DNA from 2 places in the Pseudoalteromonas sp. DSM 26666 genome. Region 2 is predicted to be linked to the other one. Evidence: predicted binding sites of a transcription regulator. Region 2 holds the regulator's gene; the other holds the start of a gene.

Region 1 (10,272 bases), on a different contig from region 2:
TCACGCAGTGGCGAGATAAATTCTTCATCGTTAGATTTAGGTTCAACTGGGAATACGTCAATTGCTGCGCCGCTGAGTTTTTTCTCTGTTAGCGCTTCTGCTAGGGCGTCAATATCAACGACAGTACCACGTGAAGCGTTAATTAAAATAGAGCCTTGCTTCATTACCGCCAATTCAGCCGTGCCAATCAGGTTTTTAGTTTGCGGTGTTTCAGGTACGTGCAAGCTAATAATATCAGCGCGTTGCAATAGCTGCGTTAAGTTATGTACTTGTGTCGCATTACCTAAAGACAGTTTGTCTTCAATGTCGTAATACTCCACGTTCATACCAATATTTTCAGCCATAATGCCCAACTGAGTACCAATGTGACCGTAGCCAATAATACCTAAGGTTTTACCGCGCGCTTCAAACGAGCCATTGGCTGTTTTTAACCAGCCACCACGGTGCGCAGCGGCATTTCGCTGTGGAATACCACGTAATAAAAGCAGTATTTCACCTAGTACAAGCTCAGCTACAGAGCGAGTATTTGAAAACGGGGCATTAAATACTGCAATACCGCGTTCACGTGCTGCATTTAAATCTACTTGGTTGGTACCAATACAAAAACAACCGATAGCAACTAGTTTTTCAGCTGCATTTAATACCGATTCATTAATATGAGTACGAGAACGCAGCCCCACAAAGTGCACATCTTTAATGCGCTCAATAAGCTCGTCCTCAGGTAGCGATGTTTTAACGTAGTCGATATTGCTATAACCGTTACGTTTTAGCGTTTCAACAGCGCTTTGATGAACACCTTCAAGCAAGAGAATTTTAATTTTGTCTTTTGCTAACGATACCTTACTCATAACCATATCCTATTTAATTTGTGGCCCATTTTTTGTGCCGATAATCACTTTATCAGCACCGCGCTCTGCAAATAGGCCGTTGGTGACTACGCCAACAATTTGATTTATTTGTGTTTCAAGCTGTTTAGCATGGGTAATTTTTAAATTATGTACATCTAAAATAACGTTGCCGTTATCGGTTACAACACCTTGGCGATACACAGGATCACCGCCAAGTTTTAATAATTCGCGGGCAACATAGCTGCGCGCCATCGGAATAACTTCAACTGGCAGTGGGAAATCCCCTAAGGTATCGACTAGTTTGGTGTCATCAACAATACACACAAACTGTTTAGCCACTGCCGCGACTATTTTTTCACGGGTGAGCGCTGCACCACCGCCTTTAATCATTTCGTTTAGAGCGTTAATTTCATCTGCGCCATCAACGTATACATCCAGAGCATCAACATCATTTAGCTCAAATACTTCTATACCAAGTTCTTTTAAACGTGCTGTAGACGCTTCTGAACTAGATACTGCACCAACGATGGTGTCTTTTACTGTGCCTAAAGCATCAATAAAATGATTAACGGTTGAGCCTGTACCAACACCCACTATGGTGTTTTCTTTTACAAACTCCAGTGCAGCCCATGCAGCTGCTTTTTTTAATTCATCTTGTGTCATTGCTATGTGCTCATTTATGTCAAAAATAGACTGTTAGTTTACAAGATTAATTGTTACCAACAGTAGGTTTTATTGGGTGTAATAATAGTTTTAAGAGGCACATCCCACGATTCAATTGGGAGCATATCCACTTGTTGGCATTCGTGTGCTAGGCCAATAAGTTGTGGTTGCTGCAAGTTTTCTTCGTGTAAACGTGCCAAGGTTCTATCGTAAAACCCACCCCCCATTCCAAGGCGATTACCAAATTTATCAAATGCAACAAGTGGCATAAGTAGATAATCAAGCGCTGGCAATGGGCATATTTGAGAGCAGTTCAGCTTAGGCTCCAAGATACCATAGCGGTTTGCTCTCATGGGTGAGTTTTTTTCATATCGTTGAAATAGTAAATTAGCCCCGTTGAAAGGGTGAATTACAGGTAAGTAAACATGCTGTTCAATGCTCCATAATTCATTAATTAACAATGAGGTATCTAATTCGCCATCATTGCTTAAATAAAGCGCGATATGGCTTTTTTTGGCCGAGTTCATGCTTTTTAAATATTGAATAAAATTCACTTTAAGCGAGTGGGCCGCTATTTCTTGCTGGTTTTTTGATAGGTTATTACGTGCTTTACGAATATCGAGTCTTATTTGTGCGCGATTATTACTCATTAAATAACTAAACCATGATTAAAAAGAGAATAAATTAGGAAATAATAAGTACACAGCAAGCACAATAAGTAATATTACGGCTGTAGAAATCAGCGAATATAAAACAAGGTTACTGCGTTTTTTGGGCGTAGTAGAGAGTGGCTCATCAAGCATTAAATCGTCATCTTCCCATACTTCATTTTTTTCATCAGGTAATGATAATTCAACCTCGGGGAGACGTTGCTCAAGATCCTCAAGTTTCTCTTCAAGACGAATTAAGCTACTAGTAATGTAATCTAGGGCATCAAATAAGCGCTGATCTCGCTGGCTGTCGTGCGCTTTTTGAGAAGTAGCTTGTGTAGGGGCTGTTTGCTGAAGTTTGCTTTTGATCCCCAGCGTTGAAAGTAACTTAGCTTGCTTAAGGGCTTTCTCTTTGTTGCTAGGAGCAAACAGCGGCTTGCCATTAAAAAATGCCGCCACCTTTTCAGGTGAGGTTTTTAGTTTTTCTGTCAGTGCATTGGTCACTGCTTGGCTGTCTGCGCCTTCTGCAAGTCCTACAAATATAACACGAAAATTGTCGGCCATTTTTTATCCCTAACACGCTTTATTGTATAAGCAGAGTATATACCTAAAATGTTAAACAGTTCGAGACTGTTTTATGACTAACTTAATACACATAGCAAAACGGCCCTAAAAAGGGCCGTTTTAATATTAGCTAGGTGGCTTACAGGCCAGCTGCTGCGCGAAGTGCGTCTGCTTTATCTGTGCGTTCCCATGGGAATTCATCACGGCCAAAGTGGCCGTAAGCCGCTGTTGGAAGATAAATAGGGCGCTCAAGATCAAGCATTTGAATTAGGCCGTAAGGGCGTAAGTCAAAGTGTTCACGAATAAGTTCGATTAAACGCGCTTCTTCTAATTTACCTGTGCCAAATGTTTCAACACTGATAGATGTTGGCTCTGCAACACCAATAGCATAAGACACCTGAAGTTCACACTTGTCAGCAAGGCCAGCAGCAACAATGTTTTTAGCAACATAACGTGCAGCATAAGCCGCTGAGCGGTCAACTTTTGATGGATCTTTACCAGAGAAAGCACCACCACCGTGACGAGCCATGCCACCGTAAGTATCTACAATGATTTTACGACCAGTTAAACCACAGTCACCCATTGGTCCACCAATTACAAAACGACCAGTTGGGTTAATAAAGAATTTAGTGGCACTAGTAATCAGCTCAGCAGGAAGTACTGGCTTAATAATCGTTTCCATTACCGCTTCGACTAAATCACTTTGCGATACATCTTCGCTGTGCTGAGTAGAAAGTACAACGGCATCAATGCCTACTGGCTTGCCATTTTCGTATGCAAACGTAACCTGTGATTTTGCATCTGGACGCAACCAGTTAAGCTCGCCGCTTTTACGCACTTGTGCTTGGCGTTGTACTAAACGGTGAGAATAAGTAATTGGAGCAGGCATTAATACTTCAGTTTCGTTACATGCGTAACCAAACATTAGGCCTTGGTCGCCAGCGCCTTGCTCTTCTGGGCTTGTACGGTCAACACCTTGGTTAATGTCAGGAGACTGTTTACCAATCGTGTTTAAAATTGCACACGAATCGGCATCAAAGCCCATGTCTGAATGTGTGTAACCAATTTCACGTACTGTTTTACGTGTAATTTCTTCGATATCAACCCATGCGCTAGTCGTGATTTCACCACCAACCATAACCATACCGGTTTTAACGTAAGTTTCACACGCTACACGGGCATGAGAGTCTTGCTCTAGGATAGCATCAAGTACCGCATCAGAAATTTGATCGGCGATTTTATCCGGATGACCTTCAGAAACAGATTCAGAAGTAAATAAATGTTTTGCCATTGTAATTATGCTCACAAATATTGCGCTTCACAAACGTCGGTATTAGCGCTAAAAAATTAAGGCGCGTATTTTATCTAAAACAAATGAACTTGCATAGTTTTTTTACGCCTAGACGTCTAAATAAAATATCTAATAGTAAATGGTTCTTAAAAAATATTCATAATGCCCTATTTTTATGGGTTTTTAATTGCACACAGCCCCCACAATAAGTAAGAATGGGGATAAATAAATACCCGCGCAAATACATATAAAGGTAGGAGAATTCATGCCATCTCGCAAAGAACTTGCAAATGCTATTCGCGTCTTGTCAATGGACGCAGTACAAAAGGCCAAATCTGGTCACCCTGGAGCCCCTATGGGCATGGCTGATATCGCAGAAGTATTATGGCGCGATTATCTAAAACATAACCCAACAAATCCAGAGTGGGCTGACCGAGATCGATTTATACTCTCAAATGGTCACGGTTCAATGCTAATTTATTCTCTACTGCATTTAAGTGGTTATGACTTGCCACTGGACGAAATTAAAAACTTCCGCCAAATGCATTCTAAAACACCAGGCCATCCAGAATATGGATACGCGCCAGGAATTGAGACCACTACGGGCCCATTAGGTCAAGGGATCACAAATGCGGTAGGTATGGCGATTGCTGAAAAAGCATTAGCAGCGCAGTTTAACCGTGAAGGCCATGACATTGTTGATCACCACACGTATGCGTTTATGGGTGATGGTTGTTTAATGGAAGGTATTTCTCATGAAGCATGCTCACTAGCCGGTACATTAGGCCTAGGCAAGTTAGTGGCATTTTGGGATGACAACGGCATTTCAATCGACGGTGAAGTTGAAGGTTGGTTTAGTGATGATACCCCAGCACGTTTTAAAGCATACGGCTGGCATGTAATTAGTGACGTTGATGGCCATGATAGCGATGCAGTAAGTGCAGCAATTGCAGAAGCTAAAAGCGTGACTGATAAGCCAACACTAATTTGTTGTAAAACTATTATTGGTTACGGCTCACCTAATAAATCAGGTAGCCACGATTGTCACGGTGCACCGCTAGGTGATGACGAAATTAAAGCGTCTCGCGAGTTTTTAGGTTGGACGGGCGATGCATTTGAAATCCCTGAAGATATTTATGCACAGTGGGATAACAAAGAAAAAGGCCAACAGCTTGAAGCAAGCTGGGACGAAAAATTTGCCGCATACGAAAAAGCATACCCAGAGCTAGCAGCAGAATACAAACGCCGTACACATTCAGAATTACCAGCTGACTGGGCTGAAAAATCACAAGCGTACATTGAAGAGCTGCAAGCAAACCCAGCAAACCCAGCATCACGTAAAGCGTCGCAAAATGCATTAAATGCGTTTGGCCCGTTACTACCTGAATTTATGGGTGGCTCTGCCGATTTAGCGGGTTCAAACTTAACAATTTGGGATGGCTCTAAAGGCTTAACTGCTGATGATGCAAGTGGTAACTACATTTACTACGGTGTACGTGAGTTTGGTATGTCGGCCATTATGAACGGTATTGCACTGCATAAAGGCTTTATTCCTTACGGTGCAACGTTCTTAATGTTTATGGAATACGCACGCAACGCGGTACGTATGGCTGCATTAATGAAGCAACCAAGCATTTTTGTATACACGCACGATTCAATCGGTTTAGGTGAAGATGGTCCAACTCACCAACCAGTTGAGCAAATTGCCAGCATGCGTTTAACGCCTAACCTATACAACTGGCGCCCATGTGACCAAGTTGAGTCAGCAATTGCATGGCAACAAGCTATTGAACGTAAAGACGGTCCTACATCTTTAATCTTTACTCGCCAAGGCTTAGAGCAACAAGCTCGTGATGCCCAGCAATTAAGCGATGTTAAAAAGGGTGGTTATATCCTAAGTTGTGACGGCAACCCAGAGCTTATTTTGATTGCAACGGGTTCTGAAGTACAGCTAGCGCAAGACTCTGCGAAAGAGCTACGTGCACAGGGTAAAAAGGTACGTGTTGTATCTATGCCGTGTACCGATGCGTTTGAAGATCAATCGCCTGAGTACAAAGAAAGCGTATTACCAGCAAGCGTTTCGCGTCGCGTAGCGATTGAAGCCGGTATTGCTGATTACTGGTACAAGTATGTAGGCCTAAATGGCGCAGTAGTTGGTATGACCACCTTTGGTGAGTCGGCACCGGCAAACGAGCTATTTGAGTTCTTCGGCTTTACGGTAGAAAATGTAGTTAACAAAGCAAACGCATTGTTTTAATTAATTACTTTAGTGTTTTAAAAGCCCGCGCTGTGTAAACAGGGCGGGCTTTTTTATGAGTTGTACTTTTATCACTTCTCTAAAGCGTAGTGTCTCATCGCCCTCTTTGTGCACAAATCATTAAAAATTAATTTGGACAAAGAGAAGCGAATGAGAAGAAAATGAGGTAATACAAAACCCAAATTATAAAAAATAGTTGTTTGATCACTTCTCTAAAGCGCAGCGTCTTTTAGTTCTCTTTGTCCATAAATCACTAAAAGTACTGTTCGAAACTCGTAGCCCGTTGCTCGAAGCATATCTCTCTATAAAGTCGTTCTTTTTTAACCTTTTGGATTTTAGATGAGTAATTTTCACAGCACTTAACTTGCAAGGTTTTTATGTATCAGGCACTGTGGGGGTAACAAAATTATAAATTAACAACAGGAGTTAACATGCCAAAGTTCGATAACGTTAGTGTGGTTAAAAAAGCCAATGTGTACTTTGATGGCAAAGTATCAAGCCGTACTGTGCTTTTAGGTAACGGTGAAGCAAAAACCTTGGGTTTTATGCAACCCGGTGAATTTGAGTTTAATACTAACCAAAAAGAGTGCATGGAGTTGTTAGCAGGGCAGTGGGATGTATTACTACCTGGTGAAAGCGAGTGGAAAACATTTAATGCGGGCGAGTCATTTAATGTTGATGCTAATGTGAGCTTTCATGTAAAAGTAAGTGATTTTGCAGATTATTGTTGTTCATACACCGATTAATTTGTTGGTTGATTAAATTATCAACACCTTTAAAGGCCGCTTCAAAGCGGCTTTTTGCATACTTAATGCTAAATGAATGATCTAAATCAGGTGGGGTAATAAATAATTGCGTAATTTTCATTTTTTCTCTTGTGTTAATTCGTTTAGCCCCCAATACTAACTATGAGGTAACAAATAAAAGGATACCCTATGAAAATTAATCTTTCTGGTCACCATGTTGACGTTACTGATTCTATTAAAGAACACATTAACGAAAAGTTCTCAAAAGTCGCGAGCCATTTTCCATCATTGATATCTCTAGATATTATTCTTTCAAAAGAGCATCATAAGTTCCAAGCAGAAATTAGCACAAATTATGAAGGTGCGCGTATATCGGTAAAAGGGGAAAACGAAGTTATGTATCCTGCTATTTCCAGCGCAGCTAAAAAACTCGATGCCGCACTAAAGCATCGTAAAGGGCAAATAAAAGCGAACTTACATGAAAAGCCTGTAAGTACCACACCAGAAATAGCACATGAAATCATCCAAGAGATGGATTTAAATTAATAACTAACAGCGTGTTATTTTAAAAAGAGCCTAAGGGCTCTTTTTTATTGCCTGTAAATTAGGTAAGTTATGCATTCACACAGTTTATTAATGATAAAAATTAATAATAAAAGCACATAACACACCAAATTTGAGAAGTTAATGCAGTACACACAAAACACATGGAAGTCTCGGTTAGGGGCGCTCGGCCCAGGTATTTTAATGGCAACCGCTGCCATTGGTGGCTCACACTTGGTGGCCTCTACTCAAGCAGGCGCATTATTTGGCTGGCAGCTATTTTGGCTTATTGTGGTGGTTAACGTTTTAAAGTACCCGTTTTTTCGTTTTGGTATGGAATACACACTCGCCACCAAAAATAGTTTAGTAGAAGGGTATAAAAACCAAGGCCCTGGCTATTTTTACAGTTTTATTGCCCTGAATATTATCGCCGCTGTGGTAAATACTGCGGGCGTATTGCTGCTTACGGCGAGCTTATTACACTACGCATTACCTATTAGCATTCCTGTTACCTTATTGTGTTGGGTAATATTGGCCGTGTGTTTAATTATATTATTACTGGGGCATTTTAAAGCGCTCGATAACGTAGCAAAAGCTATTATGGGGCTACTTACTATAGCAACCATCACTGCATTGGTTATTGCTATAAATAACGGCCCAGTAGCGCCTGTAAACTACGTTGGCCCCTCACCATATGAACTTGCCATGTTAGGCTTTATGGTTGCCTTAATGGGCTGGATGCCAGCGCCTATTGAAATATCGGCACTGAGCTCGTTGTGGCTTAAAGAAAAACAAACTCAGCAAAGTGTGACTAAAAGCCAAGGCTTATTCGATTTTAATCTAGGTTATTGGTTAACTGCCGGGCTTGCGCTGGTATTTTTTAGTTTAGGTGCGTTAGTGCAATACGGGCAAAGCAGTAATATAGAACTTGGCGGGGTTGCCTTTGCTAAACAGCTGATTGATATGTACGCATCAACAATAGGCGAGTGGGCAAGGCCTTTGGTATCAGCCATCGCGTTTTTGTGTATGTTTGGCACCACACTCACCGTGCTTGACGGTTACGCCCGTACACTTAACGAATCGCATAAACTTCTTGGTTTTAAGCAATCTAAACACAGCTTAAATACGTGGCTTATACTGCAAGCATTGGCCGGTATGGCGGTTATTTTATTTTTTAAATCAGCCCTTGGCCCTATGCTTACCTTTGCAATGACACTTGCTTTTGTAACCACACCGGTTTTTGCATGGCTTAACTTCAGCCTAGTGCGCTCAGAGCCCGCGATTAAACACAGTCTACTTTTGCGTAGCTTAACGTGGTTAGGTTTAGTGTACTTGGTTGGTTTTGCTGTAGCGTTTGTGGTTTGGAAGTTGATGTGATTTTATTTTCGAGGTTCGAGGTTCGAGGTTCGAGGTTCTAGGTGAAAGGTGCCAATCAAACGACCTCTACATAAATACCGACTAGTGTGGACCACGATAGCCTGCGGTGGGCGAGAATTGGCCTGTCAAAAGTAATAGCTAGGTGAAAAAGATGATCATACTTGAAAGCCAAGTATTTAAGACAATCCCTAAGTCTCCAGAACAGAGCTGTATCTTTTTAAATAATACGCAAACAGGTAAAGTTGTTGATGGTACTTATTTGGAACTTTGTATTAAAGCAGGTTGTAAATACCTTGTCTTTATGACGGATGACACTCCTTACGAGGATATGCTTCATATCCATCTCTTGAATGAGCACCTTGATATTGTTGATTCAGCTACGATTGGTAGCCTGTATTCAACGGGATCTTTTCGAAATTATAATATTCAAAACTCGAACACGTTAACTTTTCATTTTATTGGCGATGTTAAATGGAAAATAGAAATACTAGATAGCAAGGAATTCTTATTTCCTCTTGTTTCTTCACTTAAAGGAGTTTCGAGAAAGAATATTTTTTATCAATATTTTAAAATTTATAGTACCCCTTCGTTATAAACCTTGTAACTTTAAATTGTCCTAGGTAATCATTATTTTATGTTTAATCTACAAGGAAGAAACTATGATATTTAATATGCTCATTACAGACAACTTCGCATCATTTTATGGTGAGGATAAAGAAGTACATATTTTTATTGATAGTTTTGATAATCAAAAGTTTGAAATGCGAATAGGGGACTTAGAACACTCGAAACCACTCGGTAGTGTTATCGCTTTTACTGATGATGAGTTAAATATAAAGTTATTAGCGCTTTATATTAGATATTAATACACAAAAAAAATGAGCTGTAAATGGAAATTAGAACAGGCGAGCTTTCAAACCCACACGTCATAAAACTATTACAAACGCATCATAACGATATGCTAAAGCACTCACCTGTTGAGAGCGTACATGCACTTGATGTGAGTAAACTCACTCAGCCCAACATAACCTTTTATAGCTTATGGATTGATTGTAATTTAGCTGGTGTTGGCGCATTAAAAGCGCTCAATACAACTCATGGCGAAATTAAATCAATGCGTACCTCAAGTAACTATTTACGCCAAGGCATAGCGGCTAAGCTACTTACGCATATTATTGAGCAGGCAACACTGCGAGGTTACAAAAAGCTAAGTTTAGAAACTGGAACAGCAGAGGCATTTTTACCCGCACAAAAGCTCTACGTCCAATTTGGTTTTAAAGAGTGTGAACCGTTTGGGAATTATGAACTAGATCCGTATAGCCTGTTTATGAGT
Region 2 (10,272 bases):
GCGCGAGATACTGATGTAGTATGCGTCGATCTTGCGCTTGAATATGTAATTGAAAACGATACATTCCCGCAATTTTTTCTAAAGGCGCGGGGATCGGTCCGAGCAATTGTATACCAGATACCCCATTGACAGGAACCAAATCCGTTAGAAAGTCGACGACTTGCTTTATGTTATGCCCTTGTGCGCGAACAATTGCCATACTCGTAATGGGTGGCAACTGTGCATCACTTCGCTCAGTGAGTGCAAAGCGGGCAAAATCTTGATAGCCATTATTAACTAAGTCTTGTAATAGCGGGTGCTCAGGAAAGTGCGTTTGTAATAATACTTCACCGGGTTCGCCAGAACGTCCCGCGCGTCCTGCAACTTGTGTTACTAATTGTGCTAAATGCTCAGTAGCCCTAAAGTCACACGAATACAAACCACTATCGACATCTAAAATAAGTACTAAGCTAACATCAGCAAAATGGTGACCTTTTGCCAGCATTTGCGTACCAACTAAAATACGTGCGCCGCCTTGGTTTATTTCATCCAGTGCTTTTTCAAGGCTACCTTTACGCCGAGTTGAATCACGGTCGATACGGCTGATCGGGGTGTCTGCAAATTCACTACTCAAAAACTCTTCTATTTGCTCGGTGCCCTTGCCGTTAGGAAAGATTTGCGTACTACCACAGTCAGGGCATTGATGTGGTACATGATATTGATCGCCACAATGGTGGCAAATCATTTGGCCTATTGCCTTATGAAAAGTCGCACTGGTGCTGCAGCGGTTACATTCACTCAACCAACCACATTCATGACAAATCAAAGTAGGAGAAAACCCACGGCGATTTAAAAATACCATCACCTGCTTTCCTCTATTCAGGTGCTGGCGCATTATTGCAAGACTGGCATGCGCAATACCGGCTCTATCAGGCTGACCTTTCATGTCGAGCAGCTTAAACTGATTATCGGTGGCGGTTTGTGCGCGCTCACTTAATGTAAGCAACTGGTATTTGTTATTAATAGCTTTATGCAGTGTTTCTAGTGCTGGCGTAGCGCTACCCAAAATAAGTGTAATTTGATGCTGATAGGCACGATACGCAGCTAAATCACGGGCATGATAGCGTAAAGTGTCTTGTTGTTTAAATGAGGCATCATGCTCCTCATCAACCACAATCATCCCGAGCTTTAAAAATGGCAGAAAAATACTCGAACGGGTGCCTATAACAATGGCACAACTGCCTTTTTCACAAAAGCGCCATGTTTGTAGACGTTCGTTATCGGTTAATGCCGAGTGCCATAACATAATAGGGGTGTCAGGAAAGCGACGTCTAAAACGATTGACCGTTTGAGGCGTTAGCCCTATTTCAGGAACGAGCACTAACGCCTGTTCGCCACGTTTTAATACTTCTTCTAGGCATTGCAGGTAAACTTCGGTTTTTCCGCTGCCAGTGACACCTTCTAGCAAAAAGCTATTAAACCCCGTACTTTGATTAATTGCAGTGCAGGCAATGGCTTGCTCTTTATTTAAACGGGGTTTGCTGCCAACCGTTGGCGAGGTATGTTGCCATTGATTGTCGTGCTCAATGGTTTGAACTATTAGCTCTTTATCTAAAAGGGTATCAATGGTTTTTTTATTAAACCCGAGGGCTTTGAGTTCGGTTAATGATGATTTACCGGATGCTGATAATTGCTTAAGCAAATTAAGCTGTGTTTTAGCTTTTAAAGACGGTAAAAGTGCCCCCTTTTCGCTTAATGTCACCATGTTTATACTGGTTTTATCAGGGCACTCACCTTGGCGCAGTGCACTGGGCAATGCAATATGAATAGTTTCACCGAGTGGATAGCAATAATAACGCGCTGTAAATTTCAGTAGCTCTAAATGCTGCGCAGATAACACCGGTGAGTCGTCAATAACTTCAATAATAGATTTTATTTTGCCTTCGGGGACTGCTGTTTCCGCTTTTAAGCTAAGAATAACCGCTACTTTACGTTGATTGCCAAAAGGGACTAACACGCGCATACCAGGCTGTAATTGAGTCAGCGGTACTAATTGCTCATCCACTTTATAATCAAAGGTGCGAGGCAAGGGGACTTTTATTGCAACTTCAGCAAAACGCATAACAACTCAACCAATTAACGTAATGGTTTAATGTACTAAAAATAGCATTAAAAGCCTACCGACAAATCAGTAATGAATAGGTGTTTGCCGACTTTTTAGCAAAAAGGGTAATTAAAGCTTGTGTGCGTGCGGGTTGTTGGATAAAATTCGCGACCAATAAATTTGTTTTAACGACGTATGGTGCCAGACTTCGGGTTTGGAGAGCGATGCGGCCTTAACTAGAGGTTCCTATGAAAGAAGGTATTCACCCTAAGTACGAAGTAATTTCTGCAACTTGTTCATGCGGAAACAAATTCGAAACTCGTTCTACTCTGTGTAAAGACATTCACTTAGACGTATGTTCTGCGTGTCACCCGTTTTACACTGGTAAGCAAAAGATTTTAGACACTGGCGGCCGTGTTGATCGCTTCAACAAGCGCTTCGGTGCACTTAGCAGCAAAAAATAATTTTTTGTTTCTATGTAAAAAAAGCACCTTAGGGTGCTTTTTTTGTGGCCAAAATTTACTTTCCTACCTGCTTTCTTAGCAATTTTGTATTTATTTTTTTTGCATAACTATTTCCTGTTCTTATTCTGAGTATGCATAAACATTTGCAGACAAAACAGCCAATATTCTCTATATTTTTATTTGTTAAACTTTAAAGATGGTACTCAAATGCAGGTAACGTGAGGTTATTTGTGTTTAAAGTTAAATAAAATTCGGTATTTCACTATTTTAATTTAAGACTAAAAAATACGCTTTATAAAAATAGAACAAGGGCAAAAAGTACCTGTATTTTTCATTTTTATGACGAATTTATATTTTAAAAATGTCAGGATAATCTAGGGAAGTTGCTGATAAATCACTTAAAATTAACAGTTCTAGCATATAACAGGATAGACCTGATATTGCTTGGAATTTAAAAATAATAAAGGTATCGTAGATTAAAACTACCTCTCACTTTAACTTAAATTGCAGGATATAATCGCGTTATGTCAGATTTTCGTGAACAAGCACTACATTACCATGCCCATCCCGTTCCAGGTAAAATCAGTATTGAGCTGACCAAGCCCGCTGAGACGGTTAAAGACCTCGCGCTCGCATACAGCCCCGGTGTCGCAGAACCTGTTCGTGAAATTGCCGCTGATCCAGCAAATGCCTACAAATATACTGGTAAAGGAAATATGGTTGCGGTTATTACTAACGGCACCGCAATTTTAGGCTTAGGTAATTTAGGCCCACTCGCTTCAAAACCCGTTATGGAAGGTAAAGCGCTACTATTTAAGCGTTTTGCAGGGTTAGACTCTATAGATATTGAAGTTAAGCACCGTACTACCGAAGACTTTATTAACACAGTGGCTAATATTGCCGACACCTTTGGTGGAATTAATTTAGAAGATATTAAAGCGCCCGAGTGTTTTGAAATAGAAAAAGCGCTTATAGAGCGTTGTAGCATTCCTGTTTTTCATGATGATCAGCATGGTACGGCTATTGTAACGGCTGCGGGTATGCTAAACGCGCTGGAAGTACAGGGCAAAGCAATTGAAGATGCAATTATTGTATGTTTAGGTGCCGGCGCTGCAGCTGTTGCCTGTATGGAGCTTTTAATTAAATGTGGCGCGTTGCGTGAACATATTTATATGTTAGATCGCAAAGGAGTTATTCATACGCGTCGTGATGACTTGAATGAATATAAGCAATTATTTGCAAACAATACCGATAAACGTACTTTACAAGATGTAATTGAAGATGCCGATGTGTTTGTGGGTGTATCGGGCCCTAATTTATTAGCCCCTGAAGATTTAAAATTAATGGCTGATAGACCCGTGGTATTTGCTTGTTCAAACCCCGATCCTGAAATCGATCCGCAATTAGCACACGCTGCACGTAACGATTTAATTATGGCTACAGGTCGCTCTGATTATCCGAATCAAGTTAATAACGTATTGTGTTTTCCGTTTATTTTCCGTGGTGCGTTAGATGTACGTGCCAGTGAAATAAACGACGAGATGAAAATTGCTGCTGTAGAAGCAATCCGCAGTATTGCTAAAGAGCCCGTACCGGCTGAAGTGCTTACTGCCGCAGGCATCGACAAATTAGAGTTTGGTGCTAAATATATTATACCAAAACCAATGGATCCACGTTTGTTACCACGTATAGCTAAAGCGGTTGCGCAGGCGGCGGTTGATTCAGGTGTGGCACAAATTGATATGCCAGAAAACTACATGGCGTAATTGTTAAGTGTAAATTAGCGCAAAAAAAACCTCAGCATTTGCTGAGGTTTTTTTGTATAAAGACCCTTCTAGTCTTCATTTAAAATAGGCACTTCTAGTCCCATTTCTTGCATTATTTTCTTCACTTCTTCAGGTACTTTTTCTGCGTTATCTTTACGCAAATCATCATCATTAGGCAGCGGTTGCCCGGTAAACGCATGCAAAAACGCTTCGCATAAAAGCTCGCTATTTGTTGCATGACGTAAGTTGTTTATTTGACGACGAGTACGTTCATCAGTTAATACTTTTAATACATTTAGCGGGATCGAAACGGTGATCTTCTTTACTTGTTCGGATTTTTTCCCGTGTTCTGCGTATGGGTGAATATATTCACCATTCCATTTAGCCATAAGATGTATCGTTGCCTCAGATTATAAATTGCTCACACAGCATCAAAGCGTGTAAATATGCGTGAAATTCTATCGGTTTAAAAAAGATAGTCAAATACTAGTTATTTAGCTATCTAGACATTTAAATGTTTTGACATCTTAAATTGCATGCGCTACCTTTTAGACGTCTAAACATCCAAATTAGTAAAGGTAGCGAAAATGAGTGAAAAAAATAAGGCAACAATTGCTGTTCGTAGTGGAATAGAAGCCGACAAACAGCATGGTGCGGTTGTTCCACCGCTTTATTTATCAACAACTTACTCATTTGCTGACTTTGATACAAAGCGCCAATATGATTATGGCCGCAGTGGTAACCCCAATCGTGACATTTTGGCTGAGGCACTCACGGAGCTTGAAGGTGGCGCTAAAGGCATTATTACCGCAACAGGCATGGCAGCCGTTCACCTAACAACACAATTACTTAATAGTGACGATACGTTAGTGATCCCTCATGACTGTTATGGGGGCAGCTATCGCTTATTTACTTCGCTAGAAAAGCGCGGCTTATTAAAACTAGAAGTGGTCGATTTTACCAAAAGCGACAGTTTGACACGCATCCTTGCTATTAAACCTAAGCTGATTTGGATTGAAACACCTAGCAATCCTATTTTACGCTTAACAGATATTAAAGCGGTAACTGATACAGCTAAACAGTGTGGTGCACTGGTTGCCGCCGACAACACATTTTTATCGCCAGCATTACAAAACCCGATTAAGTTTGGCGCTGATATTGTGGTGCACTCAACCACAAAATATATCAATGGCCATTCAGACGTTGTTGGTGGCGCGGTTATCGCAGCGACTGCTGAGTTAGGTGAAGAGTTAGCGTGGTGGGCAAATAACATTGGCATCACCGGCGCGCCATTTGATAGCTATTTAACGCTCAGAGGCTTACGTACGTTAAACGTGCGTTTAAGGCAACACCAAGAAAATGCACTCGCCATTGCACAGTATTTAGAACGCTCCCAGTTTGTTGCCCAAGTTTACTACCCAGGTCTTGAATCACACCCTCAACATGCGCTAGCTAAGGCGCAGCAGCTTGGCTTTGGCGCTATGGTTAGCTTTGATATAAAAGGCGATATAAACGATGCTGCAGCGTTTTTAACGCGCTTAAATGAATTTAGCTTAGCGGAATCATTAGGTGGAGTAGAAAGTTTGATTTGTCACCCTGCGACTATGACCCACGCCGGCATGGACGCAACCGCGCGTGCAGAAGCCGGAGTAGGCGACACGCTTATTCGTATCTCGGTGGGTATTGAAGATGTAAATGATTTACTCGCTGACTTAGACGGGGTATTTAATTTGGTGCGCCCAGGACAAGCCGATCCCGGCCTATCGGCAAAAAGTGGTGCTAGTGAATCATTTGGTTCAGCAAAGTTAAACGCGGCGCATCCGGCGTTATGGTAGTGCATACCAATCTTCAAAATACAAAACATAAATGCGAGTCGGTATTAATATGGTAAATCAGGTTCATAAATTTGGTGGTTCGAGTTTAAGCTCAGCGGATCGCTTTAAAAGTGTCGCAAATATTATTCTAACTCATGCTCAAGCTGGGGATTGTGTGGTGGTATCGGCTGCCGGTAAAACCACCGATACCTTAGTTAAACTGTGGCAAAGCTATCAACAGCAAGACACTCAAGCTATTGCTGATATTGTATTGCTATTGAGTAACCATCAAATAGCTCTGATTGAGCAATTATTAATAGCTAACGCTAAGCACCATGCGCTTGATTTACTTGAAACTGAACTCAGTATTATTACCAAGCAGGCTAAGCAAGGAACATTAGCTGAAGCTGCGTTATTAGCACATGGTGAATTGTGGTCTGCAAGGTTACTAAGCGCTTACTTAGAACAGCTTAACGTTAGCGCTTGTGCCCATGACGCTAGGCAGTTATTTACGTTAGATGCCGGACAGCTGCAGCATGCTAATAATCAGCAGCAGTGCTTAAAAGCCATACAGACGAGTAAAATTAATGTAGTTACTGGGTTTATTGCGGCTGATTTACATGGTGAAACAGTGACCTTAGGGCGAAATGGCAGTGATTACAGTGCCACTTTATTAGCGCGGTATTGCAATGCTAAAAAAGTCTCTATTTGGACTGACACTCAAGGTGTTTTTAGTACTGATCCGCGTAAGGTTGCTAATGCGGTTAAGTATGCGCGAGTGTGCCGTGATCAAGCGAATTTATTAGCGAGGTTAGGTAATCCAGTATTACACGCTAAAACATTATCGCCATTAAAAGATACCGATATAGAATTAGTTGTTCTCAGTAGTTACGATCCTCAAGGCAGTCATACCGAAATAGTTAAACTAGGAATGAGTAAACAAAAACGCTTTTTAACCACAGTAAATAATGTGGATTTACTCATTGTTGATGATCTGAGTGAAGGCGAAGTAGCACATGTTAGCCAACTTATTCAGCATAGTTTGCATCACTTTGAACACGAAGGCGAAATCTACTTACTAGTCCCTGCGTCAGCGACACATCAGGTGGCTAATTATTTTGCTGGCCGCGCCAATATTAGTGAGTCAAACTTAAATGGGGTGGCGATTATTGCACCTGATCAAGAGGTAGCGCCGCTTGGTAAGCAAAGTGAAGCCTTATTACAAACACAATCTATCCAGCCTCGGTTTACCCATTACGGTGAGGGATATACGTTACTATTAACCGATCAAGTACTTGAAAGTGATGTGCTGAGCCTGTTACATGACAAGCTCATTAATAAAGCACAAGAAATAGCTTTAATTATTGCAGGACTTGGCAATGTAGGTGCTGAGTTTATGCGCCAATTACCTGCTCAACTAGCACGCTTATCAACTGATTTTAACGTCAAGTTAGTAGCGCTTTTACGCTCAGAGCAGATGTTGGTGAATGCTAATGGATTAGACTGTGAAAGCTGGCAACTTCAATGGGAAAACCATGCAAGCTCCTATAAACAAGCCGATTTATTGTCATACATAGATACTCTTGAATATGAACATAAAATAGTGATCGACATTACGGCAAGTGAACATTTTAGTCAGCTTTATAGTAAGTTAGTTGAATTAAACTGCCATTTAATTAGTGCTAATAAATACGCGGGAACCGCATCGCTTTCGTGGTATCAAACACTACGTGAAAGCCTTGCTCAACGTGGCTTACATTGGCGTTATAATGCAAGTGTAGGGGCCGGACTACCGATTAATTTTGCCTTGGCTGATTTACAAAATAGTGGCGATAAAATAACGCGAATAGAAGGCGTGTTTTCAGGCACGCTGTCATGGTTATGCAGTATGTATGATGGCAGTAAAGCGTTTTCAGATTTAGTTCTAGAAGCGCAAGCTTTGGGGTTCACAGAGCCTGATCCTCGAGAAGACTTATCTGGACGAGATATGCAACGTAAGTTGCTTATTTTAGCGCGTGAATTAGGTATTGAATTGGAACTTGATGACATTTCTTTATCCGCTTTGATGCCCGATGAGTTAAGTGCAGGCAGCTGGAATGACTTTATTGATAATAAGGCTCGTTTAGATGCATTTATTGAGCAGCATGCGCAAGCGGCTCAGCAACAAAATGCTGCACTGTGCTACACCGGGTTATTAGAGTTTGAAAACAACACGCTAAACGCTAAGGTAGGGATTGCCTATGTACCAAAAAGCGAAGCGGTTGCGAATTTGACCCCTGGCGATAATATTTTTGTGATTAATACCCAGTGGTATAAGCAAAACGCATTAGTGATACAAGGCCCCGGTGCGGGTAAAGAAGTGACTGCTGCTGGCGTTCACTCTGATTTATACTGGCTGGTACAAAATATTAGTTAGACCATCAAAAAGGCCGCAAATTTGCGGCCTTTTTACTGTTCGCTATATTTAAAATAGCTCTTCTTCAGTTTTAGTGTTTTCTTCAAATATATCATTTGGTTGTGATAACACATACTTGGTAGGAGCGGTGCCTTTTTCAAAGTATTCAAAACGGCTGGTGTAATCGTTTTTATGACTTAATAATCCGGTTTCTAAATCAATACGAATAGAAACTAAGCCTTCAGGTGGTTCGATGGGCGCGGCAGGTTTGCCATCCAGTGCGGCGCGCATAAAATCAACCCATGCAGGCTGAGCTGTTTTTGCGCCTGACTCAGCACCTGATATTTGACCACTTCCTAAGTTATTATTGTAGGTTGACCGTCCCAGTGTATTACCTGGGTTATCAAAGCCAACCCAAACTGATGTCATCACATCGCGGTTAAAGCCACTAAACCAAGTATCTACAGAATCATTAGTCGTGCCTGTTTTACCAGAAAGATCGCGACGTTTTAGCGCTTGTGCACGCCAGCCTGTTCCACTCCAACCGGTTTTATGTGACCAGCTACCGCCACCCCAAATAGCACTATTCATTGCGCTGGCAATTAAAAATGCATTTTGTTTAGAGATGATCTGCGGCGCACAATTTGGTGCTACTTGCTCACCTAGCATTAGCGAGCTAGGTGTTGTCGTTTCATCATCACAAATAATGGTGGGATTGGTTTTAAATAACGTATTACCCATTGCATCTTGGATTTGTGAAATAAAGTACGGCTCAATTAGGTGACCGCCATTAGCAAAAGCACTCATCCCACGAGCTAATTCAAGCGGCGTAATGGATGCACTGCCTAATGCCAGTGACTCACTACGATTTATATCTTTATCGTCAAAACCAAATTTTAATAAATGATCGGCTGTTCTTTGCAGTCCAACGCCCCTTAATAAACGTACGGAAATTACATTCTTAGATTGGGCTAAAGCACGACGAATGCGAATTGGGCCATTATAAATAGCTGGGCTGTTTTTTGGTCGCCATGCAACGCCTTGGCTCTTATCCCATTGATTTATAGGAGCATCATTTAAAATTGACGCTAGTGTGTAGCCTTTTTCAAGCGCAGCTGAATATATAAACGGCTTAATATTTGAGCCTACTTGGCGTTTAGCTTGTACAGCTCGGTTATATTGGCTTTGTTCAAAACTATATCCACCAACAATGGCTTTTATGCGCCCGTCTTGTGGGTCTAAAGAAACAATGGCGCTCGCCGCTTCAGGTATTTGACTTAAAATATAGCTATTATCGTCATTTTTGCGCAGCCATATTTGCATGCCTGGGGTTAATATATCGCTTGCTGTTTCAGGCGCAAAGCTTTGGCGATAGCGTGTAATAAACTTACGTGCCCATTTTAGGTTATCCCAAGTAAGGGTTGTGCGCTCGCCGCTTTTAAGTATAACTTCAGCGCTTTTATCGCTCACGCTTAACACCGCAGCCGTTTTTAAAGGGCCAAATTCATTAACGGCTTTTAAAGTGTTTAATAATTTCGACTGCGTTAATGGCGGCTCTGTTTGCGGATCCCACAATATGGCTTCAGGGCCTCTAAAACCATGGCGCATATCGTAGGCATGTAGGTTATTAACTAGAGCTGTTTGTGCTGCTTTTTGAACATCTGATTCAACAGAGGTGTACACTTTAAACCCTGAGTTATAGGCTTTATCTATACCGTAGCGTGACACCATTTCTGCTCGTACCATTTCT

What was found. The regulator MetJ, encoded in region 2, represses methionine synthesis genes. The targets are predictions, from matches to a motif close to TAGACGTCTAGACGTCTA.
Region 1: a site for MetJ is predicted at 4,118-4,135, ahead of metK (methionine adenosyltransferase). Genes of this name have one in related genera too.

The regions. Positions count from the first base shown of each region.
Region 1 is NZ_FPAR01000003.1:446,738-457,009, forward strand. Features, by position in the region: gene serA (phosphoglycerate dehydrogenase) at 1-848, opposite strand, end outside; gene rpiA (ribose-5-phosphate isomerase RpiA) at 858-1,511, opposite strand; gene BM380_RS08195 (5-formyltetrahydrofolate cyclo-ligase) at 1,565-2,161, opposite strand; gene BM380_RS08200 (hypothetical protein) at 2,180-2,725, opposite strand; gene metK (methionine adenosyltransferase) at 2,865-4,016, opposite strand; gene tkt (transketolase) at 4,282-6,273, shown strand; gene BM380_RS08215 (pyrimidine/purine nucleoside phosphorylase) at 6,705-7,019, shown strand; gene raiA (ribosome hibernation-promoting factor, HPF/YfiA family) at 7,209-7,565, shown strand; gene BM380_RS08225 (NRAMP family divalent metal transporter) at 7,707-8,939, shown strand; gene BM380_RS08230 (hypothetical protein) at 9,091-9,534, shown strand; gene BM380_RS08235 (hypothetical protein) at 9,599-9,805, shown strand; gene BM380_RS08240 (GNAT family N-acetyltransferase) at 9,829-10,272, shown strand, end outside.
Region 2 is NZ_FPAR01000007.1:113,491-123,762, reverse strand. Features, by position in the region: gene priA (primosomal protein N') at 1-2,101, opposite strand, end outside; gene rpmE (50S ribosomal protein L31) at 2,332-2,547, shown strand; gene BM380_RS13965 (malic enzyme-like NAD(P)-binding protein) at 3,072-4,313, shown strand; gene metJ (met regulon transcriptional regulator MetJ) at 4,382-4,702, opposite strand; gene metB (cystathionine gamma-synthase) at 4,901-6,148, shown strand; gene metL (bifunctional aspartate kinase/homoserine dehydrogenase II) at 6,198-8,543, shown strand; gene BM380_RS13945 (penicillin-binding protein 1A) at 8,592-10,272, opposite strand, start outside.